Linked DNA regions of Solitalea canadensis DSM 3403. The protein of the gene in region 2 binds, or shares a complex with, the protein of the main gene of each other region. Links are inferred from orthologs where the notes say so. Each region holds a gene or a part of one and is shown on either strand. Other genes may lie near its edges.

Evidence for each region. The genes of interacting proteins can lie anywhere in the genome.
Region 1: scpB (region 2) and SOLCA_RS21230 share a complex: the UniProt entries of both Bacillus subtilis proteins name them as parts of the cohesin-like complex. The link is inferred for Solitalea canadensis DSM 3403 from one-to-one orthologs.

What each region holds. Positions count from the first base shown.
Region 1 is NC_017770.1:5,019,759-5,025,129, reverse strand. What follows is about bases 631-3,527. They hold SOLCA_RS21230 (segregation and condensation protein A), read right to left. Parts: upstream 2,515-3,527; coding sequence 1,747-2,514; downstream 631-1,746. Other genes in these bases: SOLCA_RS21225 (nucleotide sugar dehydrogenase), read left to right, coding at 2,744-3,527; SOLCA_RS21235 (serine hydroxymethyltransferase), read right to left, coding at 631-1,505. Also shown: more of SOLCA_RS21235, read right to left, coding at 234-630; more of SOLCA_RS21225, read left to right, coding at 3,528-4,021; dxs (1-deoxy-D-xylulose-5-phosphate synthase), read left to right, coding at 4,159-5,371. UniProt on the Bacillus subtilis protein: Participates in chromosomal partition during cell division. May act via the formation of a condensin-like complex containing Smc and ScpB that pull DNA away from mid-cell into both cell halves.
Region 2 is NC_017770.1:2,954,916-2,961,135, reverse strand. What follows is about bases 3,490-6,220. They hold scpB (SMC-Scp complex subunit ScpB), read right to left. Parts: upstream 5,273-6,220; coding sequence 4,706-5,272; downstream 3,490-4,705. Other genes in these bases: SOLCA_RS12120 (type IA DNA topoisomerase), read left to right, coding at 5,624-6,220; SOLCA_RS12130 (hypothetical protein), read right to left, coding at 4,349-4,561; xth (exodeoxyribonuclease III), read left to right, coding at 3,490-4,284. Also shown: SOLCA_RS12165 (zinc-dependent metalloprotease), read left to right, coding at 1-660; SOLCA_RS12145 (GNAT family N-acetyltransferase), read right to left, coding at 1,650-2,777; SOLCA_RS12140 (redoxin domain-containing protein), read left to right, coding at 2,870-3,391. UniProt on the Bacillus subtilis protein: Participates in chromosomal partition during cell division. May act via the formation of a condensin-like complex containing Smc and ScpA that pull DNA away from mid-cell into both cell halves.

The sequences.
Region 1 (5,371 bases), 2.1 Mb from region 2 along the record:
AAAATATCACCAAAATATATTTCTAAAAAATTTTATCTTTTTTGAAACCTTTCTCAATCGATTGCGTAAAAGTACTTAGAGAGCGTAAATTTAGATAGAAGGCGAGATTAACTTAATGTTATTCTTGCTTTCTTTTTTTGTACCTACCCCACTCATAATCACCCAAAAATCGTAAACAAAAAAAGGCGATGATTTTCATCACCGCCTCTCAGAATATCCTAATCAGTTATTTACTATTTATAAAGAGGGAAATCGTGCATCCAGGTATTAATCTTTTTCTTTACTGCTTTAATTTCTCCTTCGTTATCAATATTCATTAACACACGGTCAATTAATTCAACAATTGTATCCATGTGTTCTTCTTTCATTCCACGAGTTGTAACAGCAGCTGTACCTACACGGAATCCAGATGTAACAAACGGTGATTTGTCATCAAATGGAACCATATTTTTGTTAGTAGTAATATCTGCCAACACTAAAGCATTTTCAGCAGCTTTACCGGTTACATTTTTATTACGAAGATCGATAAGCATTAAGTGATTATCGGTTCCACCTGAAATAATTTGGTAACCACGATCAACAAAAGATTGAGCCATACGAGCAGCATTCTTTTTAACCTGGGTAATATATTGTAAATATTCATCGGTTAATGCTTCACCAAATGCCACAGCTTTACCAGCAATAACATGCTCTAATGGTCCGCCTTGAGTACCAGGGAACACAGCAGCATCTAATAACGACGAAACTGTTTTTAATTCACCTTTAGGTGTTTTTAGCCCCCAAGGATTTTCAAAATCCTGGCCCATCATAATCATACCACCACGAGGACCACGTAAAGTCTTATGCGTAGTAGTTGAAACTACATGACAATGTTTTAATGGATCATTCAGCAATCCTTTCGCGATTAAACCTGCAGGGTGTGAAATATCTGCAAGAATCAAAGCGCCAATCTGATCAGCAATTGAACGAATGCGTTCATAATCCCAATCACGCGAGTAAGCAGATGCACCACAAATTATTAATTTTGGTTTCTCACGCATAGCAACTTCCTCCATTTGCTTATAGTCGATCAAACCAGTTTCTTTTTCTACTCCGTAGAAATGAGGTTGATATAAACGACCTGAGAAGTTAACAGGAGAACCGTGAGTTAAGTGACCTCCATGTGAAAGATCAAACCCTAAAATCTTATCCCCAGCCTGTAATAATGCCAAAAATACAGCAGCATTTGCAGAAGCTCCTGAGTGAGGTTGTACGTTAACCCAGGTAGCGCCAAACAATTCTTTAGCACGGTCAATTGCTAATTGCTCAACTTGGTCAACAATTTGACAGCCGCCATAATAGCGTTTGTTAGGTAAACCTTCAGCATACTTGTTGGTTAAACAAGAACCTTGTGCTTCCATTACCTGCTTGCTGGTAAAGTTTTCTGATGCGATTAACTCGATGCCTTCTTCCTGGCGGTCTGCTTCTTTAGCAATAAGATCAAATAGAACGGTATCTCTGTTCATGTGAGAATAATTTGTTTTTGTGTTAAGATGAAAATCAAACATTTACAAGGCTTGTAAACACTTGACACCTTCCTCGGGTTAGGTGCCGCGAAGTTACTAACTCTTTTTGAGGATTTTAAATGAAGTTTCGCGCAAAGTCACTAAGACGTCAGGTTTTTGACATTTAATTCTGAATAAAGATTAATACGTTAAAGTAAGAATAGAGCTTTGAGATCTTGCCGCATTGTTTGCTATTTCAAGTCTATTTTTCCATTTCTTCAACGGATTCTTCAACTTGTTCTTTAGGAGAAACCCAAAAATTATTAAATCCAAGGCCGATATTAATATCAAGGATTTGCTGTTGCAATAACTCCAAAACAGCCAAGAAGTTATAAACCAACTGAACTTTATCCTGACTTATGGATAAAACATCTTCAAAACTCACCCTTTTTTCTTTATCGAAAAGCTTCATAATTGCTACTTTCTGCTCTTCAATTGAATAAGGATATTGAACAACAGTATGAACTATTTGCTGTTTACCTGCCGCAAATCGAGCCAATACTCGTTCATAAACGGTTAATAATCGATAGAGATCAAGTGTTTGCAATTCTTCGCCGGGAGCCGCCTGACTTGCAATTTCTTCTAACTCACGAGCAATATTCCCTCTTTTTTCTTGTTTCAATCGTTCATCTTCCAAATGCTGAAAGTCAGTCATTACAGCTTTGTACTTTTTATATTCAAGAAGCTTTTGGACCAAATCTAAGCGAGGGTCGATTTCGTTACCTTCTTCATCCAATTCTGGCCTAGGAATCAACATTTTAGCCTTAATTCGCATTAATGTTGCCGCAACAAGAATAAATTCGCTTGCAAGCTCGATATTCATCGCCTGCATTTGATGAATATAATCGAGAAAATCGCGAGTTATATGAGCAATAGGAATATCGTGAATATCTAACTCATCCCGTTCAATAAAAAACAGAAGCAGGTCAAAAGGACCTTCAAATTGTGCTAACTTTATCTCGAAACTCAACGGACAGTAATCTTTTGCCGCAAAAATACACTTCCGATGTAATTATCAATGAGCTAATTTTCAACCAATGGGGAAAAAGACAACACCGAAACAATAAAATAACAATAGATTGGATATTGGTGGGCTGATGGAATTCAGCTATTATTTAAAGTAATAGCGTATTTTTGCAATCAATAGAACTCTTTGTTTTAGAACTTCCGTTCATTTAGAATATATTGAACAAAACAGAATGGATACACTTTCTACTGAAAATATAAAAATAGCAATTGTTGGTTTAGGATATGTGGGTCTACCATTGGCGGTAGAGTTTGGAAAGAAATTTACTACTGTAGGTTTTGATATTGATCAGCTACGTATAGATGAGTTATCCAAAGGTTTCGATAAAACCCTTGAAACTCAATATGTGGATATCAATTCAATAGAAAAACTCTCCTTCACAAGTAATTTAAATGACTTAAAAGATTGCACTGTTTATATTGTAACGGTTCCAACTCCGGTAGACGAATTCAAGAATCCTGATTTACGTCCATTGCTAAAGGCCTCTGAAATGTTAGGGACATTAATTAAAAAGGGAGATATTGTTATTTATGAATCCACTGTTTATCCCGGTTGCACAGAAGAGGATTGTGTTCCAGTACTGGAGAAATACAGTGGTTTAACATTCAATAAAGACTTTTTCTGTGGCTATTCACCAGAACGAATAAATCCGGGTGATAAAACAAATACGTTAAAATCTATCAGAAAAGTGGTAAGCGGCAGTACTCCAGAAATTGCCAAAATAATAAAAGACCTATACGATTCCATTATTGAAGCGGGGACATTCCTGGCACCGTCATTAAAAGTAGCGGAGGCGTCAAAAGCCATAGAAAACGCCCAACGTGATGTTAATATATCGTTCGTAAATGAGCTGGCTCTTATTTTCGACAGAATGGGCATTGACACCAATGATGTACTTGAAGCTGCTGGCACTAAGTGGAATTTTCTCAAATTTAGACCAGGCTTGGTCGGAGGACATTGTATAGGAGTTGACCCTTATTATCTTACACATAAAGCCCAGAGTTTAGGATATTATCCCCAGGTAATTCTATCCGGTCGCCGAATCAATGATAACATGGGAATGTTCATCGCCAACAAAGTGGTGAAATTATTAATACAGAAAAAACATCGGGTGGATGGAGCTAAAGCTTTAATATTAGGTGTTACTTTTAAAGAGAATTGCCCAGACGTTCGTAATTCCCGGGTTATAGATATTTATGAGGAATTAACCCAATTTGGATTATTAGTTGACATCTATGATCCCTGGGCAGATAAGAGCATTGTTAAAAAAGAATATGGGATTGATTTATCCCAGAATCTGTATAGCAAGGTTTATGATGCCATCATTTTGGCTGTTGCACATAATGAGTTTTTAGAAATAGATTTTTCACGTATAACTGCAAACGGATCAACAGTAATTTTTGACACGAAGGGGATTCTGGACAGAAATATTGTAGATGCTAGATTATAATTTCAAGCTAAAAAAGGACAAAACTCTCATTATCAGTCCAACTTATAATCGTTCTATTCTCTGAAACCAAAGTAATTATATTATGTTTAAGTTATATATTTGCTGGCTTAAACGGAGTTATAACAAAAATCCAAACAATGCAGGTTGAAGCGGGACCATTGTTGAGAAATATCAACTATCCTTCGGATTTGAGAAAATTGAAGGAGAATCAGTTAGAAGAAGTTTGTAAAGAGTTAAGACAATATATTATTGACATCGTATCTGTAAACGGTGGCCACTTTGGTGCAAGCCTTGGTGTAGTAGAGCTAACTGTCGCTTTACATTATGTATTCAATACTCCATATGATCAACTCATTTTTGATGTTGGTCACCAGGCATACGGACATAAAATATTAACAGGTCGGCGAGACGTGTTCCATACTAATCGTATATACGGAGGCATTAGTGGTTTCCCTAAACGATCAGAAAGTGAATACGATACCTTTGGGGTAGGTCATTCATCCACCTCGATTTCAGCTGCCCTAGGGATGGCCGTAGCATCTCAATACAAAGGAGAAACCGACCGTCAACACATCGCCGTTATTGGCGATGGAGCAATGACTGCAGGACTGGCCTTTGAGGCACTCAATCATGCTGGCGTAGAGAACTCTAATTTATTAGTGGTTCTTAACGACAATTGCATGTCAATTGACCCGAATGTTGGTGCATTAAAAGAATACCTTACCGATATCACAACCTCACAATCGTATAATCAATTCAAAAAGGATGTTTGGAAGATATTAGGTCCAATTAGCAAATTCGGGCCTAATGCTCGTGATATAGTTAAGAAAGTAGAAAAGGCTATCAAAGGAAGCATTCTGAAAAAAAGTAATTTCTTTGAAGCATTACAGTTCCGTTATTTTGGCCCCATTGATGGGCACAATGTCGAGCACATGGCAAGAGTAATGGAGGATTTGAAACATATTCCAGGGCCAAAATTACTACATTGTGTAACGGTAAAAGGAAAAGGCTATGCTTTAGCAGAGCAGGACCAAACCAAGTGGCATGCTCCTGGATTGTTTGATAAAATCACTGGAGAAATAAAAAAATCTGTACCTGCAACTCCTCAGCCTCCTAAATATCAAGATGTATTTGGACATACAATTGTTGAACTAGCAGAACAGAATCCCAAAATAATGGGAATTACCCCAGCTATGCCCTCAGGTTGTTCATTAAACATTATGATGAAAGCAATGCCAAACAGAGCATTCGACGTGGGTATTGCCGAACAACATGCAGTTACCTTCTCTGCCGGGTTAGCAACTCAGGGAATGATTCCATTTTGCAATATTTACTCATCATTTATGCAGC
Region 2 (6,220 bases):
TATGGTTTACTGATGAATCAGCGTATGATCATGGCTTCTTCGTTAAGCCGTTATGTGGGAGGTGTTTATGTAGATAGAAGTTTCTATGGACAAGAAGCGAAGGCAAAACCATTTACTGTGGTTCCTAAAGAGAAACAGAAAAAAGCTATGGAAGTGATTGCGGCTAACGTTTTTGCTCCGAATGCTTTTGCAACGGATAGTTATTTGTTTTCGTATATGCAATTGCAGCGTCGTGGTTTTAATTTCTTTGGTAATACCGAAGATTATAAGCCTCAAAATACTACGCTTCTTTTACATCAGGCTTTATTAGGACAATTCCTTCATCCTACCACATTAAGTCGTATTAACAACTCTGGTTTATATGGAAATTCTTATTCTGTTGCAGAGGTAATGAACGATCTTACCAAATCTATCTTCAATGCTGATTTACATAGCTCGGTGAATTTATACAGACAAAATCTGCAAACAGAATATGTTAAAGGATTAACCAATGTGGTAAATAATCCTGCAGGGTTTGATAATGCATCAAGAGCTGCTGCTTTCAATACATTGAAAAAAATTAAAACAAGTATGGCCACCGCTGCTTCACCTGATGAGCAGACAAAAGCTCACCGTACTTATATCGTTTATTTGGTTGACAAAGCTACTGTAGTTAAGTAAGTTATAGTTTATGTTAGTATTGCCCTGTTCAGTTTCGAACTGATCAGGGTTTTTTATGTTTGGTAACTTCTTCGGTCTTGTCGGAAAGTCGTCCAGATTTGGGTGACCATTTCTGAATCTCACACTGCCTTCCTGTGGAAATCTCGGTACGCTTACCGTCAACAGGTAAACAGTAGCCAGCGAATTCTGTTTGTTCTTGGATTTCTTTAACAGTAAGATTTGATTAAATAGCTGCTTCATCACAGATCAATTTTACTGGTTAAACCTTAATTAATTTAAGATTGACCCTTGTTGAAATCAAGATGTTTAGCAGTTAACACAAGTATTAGGAGTGAGGTAATTGAAATTAGGGGCGTCTTTTACCTGTTCAAAAATGACTCCCTAATTACGCCCCTGAACATTGCGAGTAGCTGTATTTTTGGGAGCTAACTTAAAAATAAAAACCTCACTAATCATACGTTTAGTGAGGTTTTAGTGAATTTGATCACTTGTATTGTGATCCCGCTGGGATTCGAACCCAGGACCCATACATTAAAAGTGTATTGCTCTACCAGCTGAGCTACGGAATCTAGTATTTTTTGTATTTCAATGATTCTTATTCTTCGCCAGGACCCTCCCGATAAATCGGGATGCTCTACAAACTGAGCTAAGGAATCTTAGTTACTTTTTTGAACTGTTTAACTTCAGTTTTAGTGATCCCGCTGGGATTCGAACCCAGGACCCATACATTAAAAGTGTATTGCTCTACCAGCTGAGCTACGGAATCTTAGTTACTTTTTTGAACTGTTTAACTTCAGTTTTAGTGATCCCGCTGGGATTCGAACCCAGGACCCATACATTAAAAGTGTATTGCTCTACCAGCTGAGCTACGGAATCATTCCCCTTTTAAAGCGCTTGGAGCGGTTTGTTTTGGGACTGCAAATATACAGGCTTTACTTTTTAATCCAAACTAAATATTCAGCTTTTTTTAAATTTAAATTAAGTGCCTGTTAGTCAGGAAAAATAATTCTGTATGTTGCATGTACTTTGCCTTTAGTTGCCCCTAAAGCGGCATGAACAGCCTGCATTTTGGTGTTAAAGTCACCAACCCATGAAAGCTCAACTGCCGTGTAATGATTCTGAGGCATTACATAATGCTGAAGTTTTCTGAATAAAGCAGATTCCAGACCGTGATTTTGATAAGCTTGTTTAGTACCCATAACAACTACACGGATCCTATCCATTTTACCTTGCCATTTATAATAAACAAATTTTAATTTGCTCCATAAGTTCATTTTACCACCCAAGTATTTGATAATCTGGTTGGCATCCGGAAGGCAAATGATAAACGAAACAGGTTCTCCATTTATGTATGCAAACCATATCAGGTGTTCATCCATAATGGGTTTCATTTTTCTAAAACTGTCTAACAATATTTCTTTAGTGATAGGAACAAAGTTTTCAAAGTCACACCAAGCATCGTTATAAATTTCTTCAAAATCAGCAGCGAATTTGTCGAATTTTGCTACCGACAAATGTTCAAATGAATAACCAGGTTTATTAATTACCCAGTCAGCAATTTTTTCAACACGTTTTGGCAGGTCATTTTTTACTGCCAGCATATTTGTTAATTGCTGATACGCCTGACTAAAACCATAGTTTTCAAAGAATTTTTGATAATATGGAGGGTTGTATTGCATTCCAAATGACGGGTGAATAAACCCTTCGATCAATAAACCCCAATATGCATCGTTTTCACCAAAATTAATAGGCCCATCCATGGCCTTCATTCCACGTTCAAATAACCATTTTTTGCAGGTATCGAACAATAGAAAAGCAGCCTTTTCATCATCAATACATTCAAAAAATCCCATGCCTCCGGTTGGTTGCTCATAGTGGTATGCCTTTTTTTTGTTGATAAAAGCAGCAACGCGACCAATAAGTTCGCCTTGGTCGTTTTTTAATACCCAGCGTGTGGCTTCACCAAAAGAATGAAAATTATTGAATTTTGGATCAAAAATGCTTTCAATATCATTGTCTAATGGCTGTACCCAAACAGGATCGTTTTTATAGATAATAGGAGCAACAGCTAAAAATTCTTTTCTTGTTTTAGTGTCTTTTACCTCTGTAATTTGCATAGTTAATTTTTGTGTTGCCAAAAATATAAAATTTGACTTGTGGCTAAGTGAAAAAAACAGAGATTTGTCAAAAATAACCATTCAATAATCTTATGAACATAGGTGATAAACTTCCTGCTTTTAACCTTAAAGGAATAGACGGCGAAATGTATAACCAATATGCATATGCCGATCGTTACGCATTACTGGTAATATTTACCAATAATTCTTGTCCGGTTGCGGTAGCTTACCGTAATCGCATTAAAAATCTGTTAAAGAGATACGAAGAGGATAATTTAGGGATTGTACGTATTAATTCAATGGCCAAAAACAGTGAATCAGAATCACTTGAGGAAATGAAGAAAATGTATGATGATCTAAAATTGGAGCATCTGTATTTGATGGACGAAGATCAACAAATGGCTAAGTCGTTTGGAGCAAACAAAGTTCCAGAAGCATTTTTATTCAACTCAAAACGTGAATTGGTCTATAAAGGTGCAATTGACGACAGCTGGGAGAATGAAAATATGGTTACTCGTGTATATCTTGAAGACGCAATAGAAGCTGCTTTAGATGGCATTGATGTAGATTATCCAGAAGTGGCTCCGGTTGGTTGTGATATGGTTTGGAATTAATCTGAACAGTTAATAAGATTGGAAAGGTTGATAGGATAACTGTCAACCTTTTTCTATTTCAATTAAAATGGTATCTTTTCTGTAAATCTTCTGCAATCATGCTAAACAATAAGTCATCAATTAAAATAGCAACCTATAATGTCAATGGTGTAAATGGCCGACTTCCGGTATTACTTCGGTGGTTGGAGGAAACTCAGCCCGATGTCGTGTGTTTACAAGAATTAAAGGCTCCACAAGAAAATTTTCCGGAAACAGCCATTTTAAATGCCGGTTATAATGTTATCTGGCATGGTCAAAAAAGTTGGAATGGAGTAGCTATTCTGGCCAGGAATGCAGAAATAACAGAGATATGCAGAGTGTTACCCGGAGACCCGGAAGATGAACATAGCCGCTATATTGAAGCCAATGTTCACAATGTTAGGATAGGGTGCTTGTATTTACCCAATGGTAATCCTGCTCCCGGACCAAAGTTTGATTACAAACTAAATTGGTTGAAGCGTTTTGCCTTACATTCGTCAGATCTGTTGAAACAAGATTTACCGGTTATTTTAGCGGGTGATTATAATGTTATCCCGACAGAAAACGATGTTTATAAACCAGAGCGTTGGGTGGACGATGCATTGTTTCGTCCGGAAACAAGAGATGCATTTCATCAAATAATGGCTCAGGGGTGGACGGATGCAATACGAAAATTATATCCGGAGGAAACGATCTATACATTTTGGGATTACTTTAGGAATGCTTATGGACGCGACGCAGGTTTGCGTATAGATCATTTTCTTTTAAGTCCTCAGTTACAAAGTAAACTAATTAAGGCAGGAGTAGACCGACATGTAAGAGGTTGGGAAAAAACGAGCGATCATGCTCCGGTTTGGATTGAATTATCGGTTTAGTAAGAAAAATACATAAAAAAACCTGCTTTATACAAAGCAGGTTTTCTTGTTTTATAGAGTAAGATTAAAATCTATCGTCATCATCAAAATCTTCTACATCATCAAATGAACCGAAGTCATCCATAGGCAGACCCAGATCATCGTCGTCATCGTCATCTACAAAACGGCTTTTTGCGTTTTTCGCATCTTTTGGGTTAAGAGGCTTCATGCCTTTCTTCGCATCTTCTGAAGCACTTTTGCCACTGGTTTTTTTAATTGGTTTTTTTGGCGTTTTCATTTACCTCTTCAAATTTAAATTTTCTACTTATAGATTCTTAGATCGAATTTGCTAAGTTTTTTCGATTATTTTGAATACTTATTTTAAAATAATCTGGTTATGCAAAATTAAAAAGTTTTTAAAATCAAAAAAGAAAGCTTGAAATTAATTTTCTGTTTGCTCTCCAATTTCATTCTCATTAGTGGTCTGAATGTCTTTAAGTTGTGGTAAGTCATTTAAAGAATTCAGACTAAAATAGTCCATAAAGAGCTTACTGGTTGCGTACAGTAGCGGTCTTCCGGGAGCATCACTTTTTCCTTCAATCGTTATTAATTCTTTTTCTAACAGCTTTTGTACACTGTAATCACAGTTTACCCCTCTGATTTGTTCAATCTCTGTTTTAGTAATGGGCTGTTTATAAGCAATGATCGCCAATGTTTCCATCGCAGCAGCAGAAAGTTTCTTTTTGTTACGGTGTTGAATCAATGAACTAACAGTGGGAGCAAACCTTTTCTTTGTCATAAATTGATAACCACCGCTAAGGGCAATTAATTCAAAGAAATGCTCTTCACCTTCATATTTCTGGCTGATCGTTTCAATAGCCTCATCTACGGCTTTCTCTGCAATGTCAGTTCCGGCTACAGAACTTAAGCAGGCTACAATTTCCGCAGAAGTGATACTTTGTTCAGAGGCAAATATCAGTGCTTCAATATGTTGTTGAATGTGCTCCATCTTTCGCAAAAATAGAATATCTCTTTATGCAGCAAAAAAAAATCTGAAATTATTATAATTGGCTTATTTATAGTTAATTGTGTGTTGTTCTGGGATAGGAGTATTGTTTTTTAAGAATAAAAGTTTAAGTGAATTTTAGCTAAATGCATTGATGTGCAATTTACAGAGGATTGAGCGGTTACTAGTGAGCAATTACCGAAAACCGCATGGACGTTAAATTCAGGTTTAGTCGTAAACATATAAATCTGGTAATTAGTTGTTTATTGCCGAGTATTGTTGTTTATTTAATTAAACATTAAAAAAATATCGATTTTTGTTGCCCTTAATTAAAAAAACGCGTTATCCAGTAAGATGAAAGTTTGCATTGCCGAAAAACCAAGTGTAGCTAAAGATATTGCAGAAGTTATTGGTGCTAAGCAGCGCAAAGATGGCTACTATGAAGGCAATGGATACCAGGTAACCTGGACTTTTGGACACTTCTGTACCTTAAAAGAACCTCACGATTATACTGAGCGTTGGAAAGCCTGGCGATTGGAAGATCTGCCCATGATTCCTAAAAATTTCGGGATAAAGCTGATTGATAATGGTGGTGTTCAAAAGCAATTTAAGGTAATTGAGCATCTTATTTCGCAATGTGAAGAAGTGATTAACTGCGGTGATGCTGGACAAGAAGGAGAACTTATTCAGCGCTGGGTACTTTTGAAAGCAAAATGCGTAGCTCCGGTTAAACGATTATGGATTTCATCATTAACCGAAGAAGCGATTAGAGAAGGGTTTCAAAAGCTTAAGAACGCTGAACAATTCAATAATTTATATGCCGCAGGGAGTGCAAGGGCAATTGGCGATTGGCTGTTGGGCATGAATGCTACTCGTTTGTTCACTAAGAAGTTTGGCCAAGGAAAAGTAGTTTTATCGATCGGAAGGGTTCAAACTCCGACCCTGGCGATG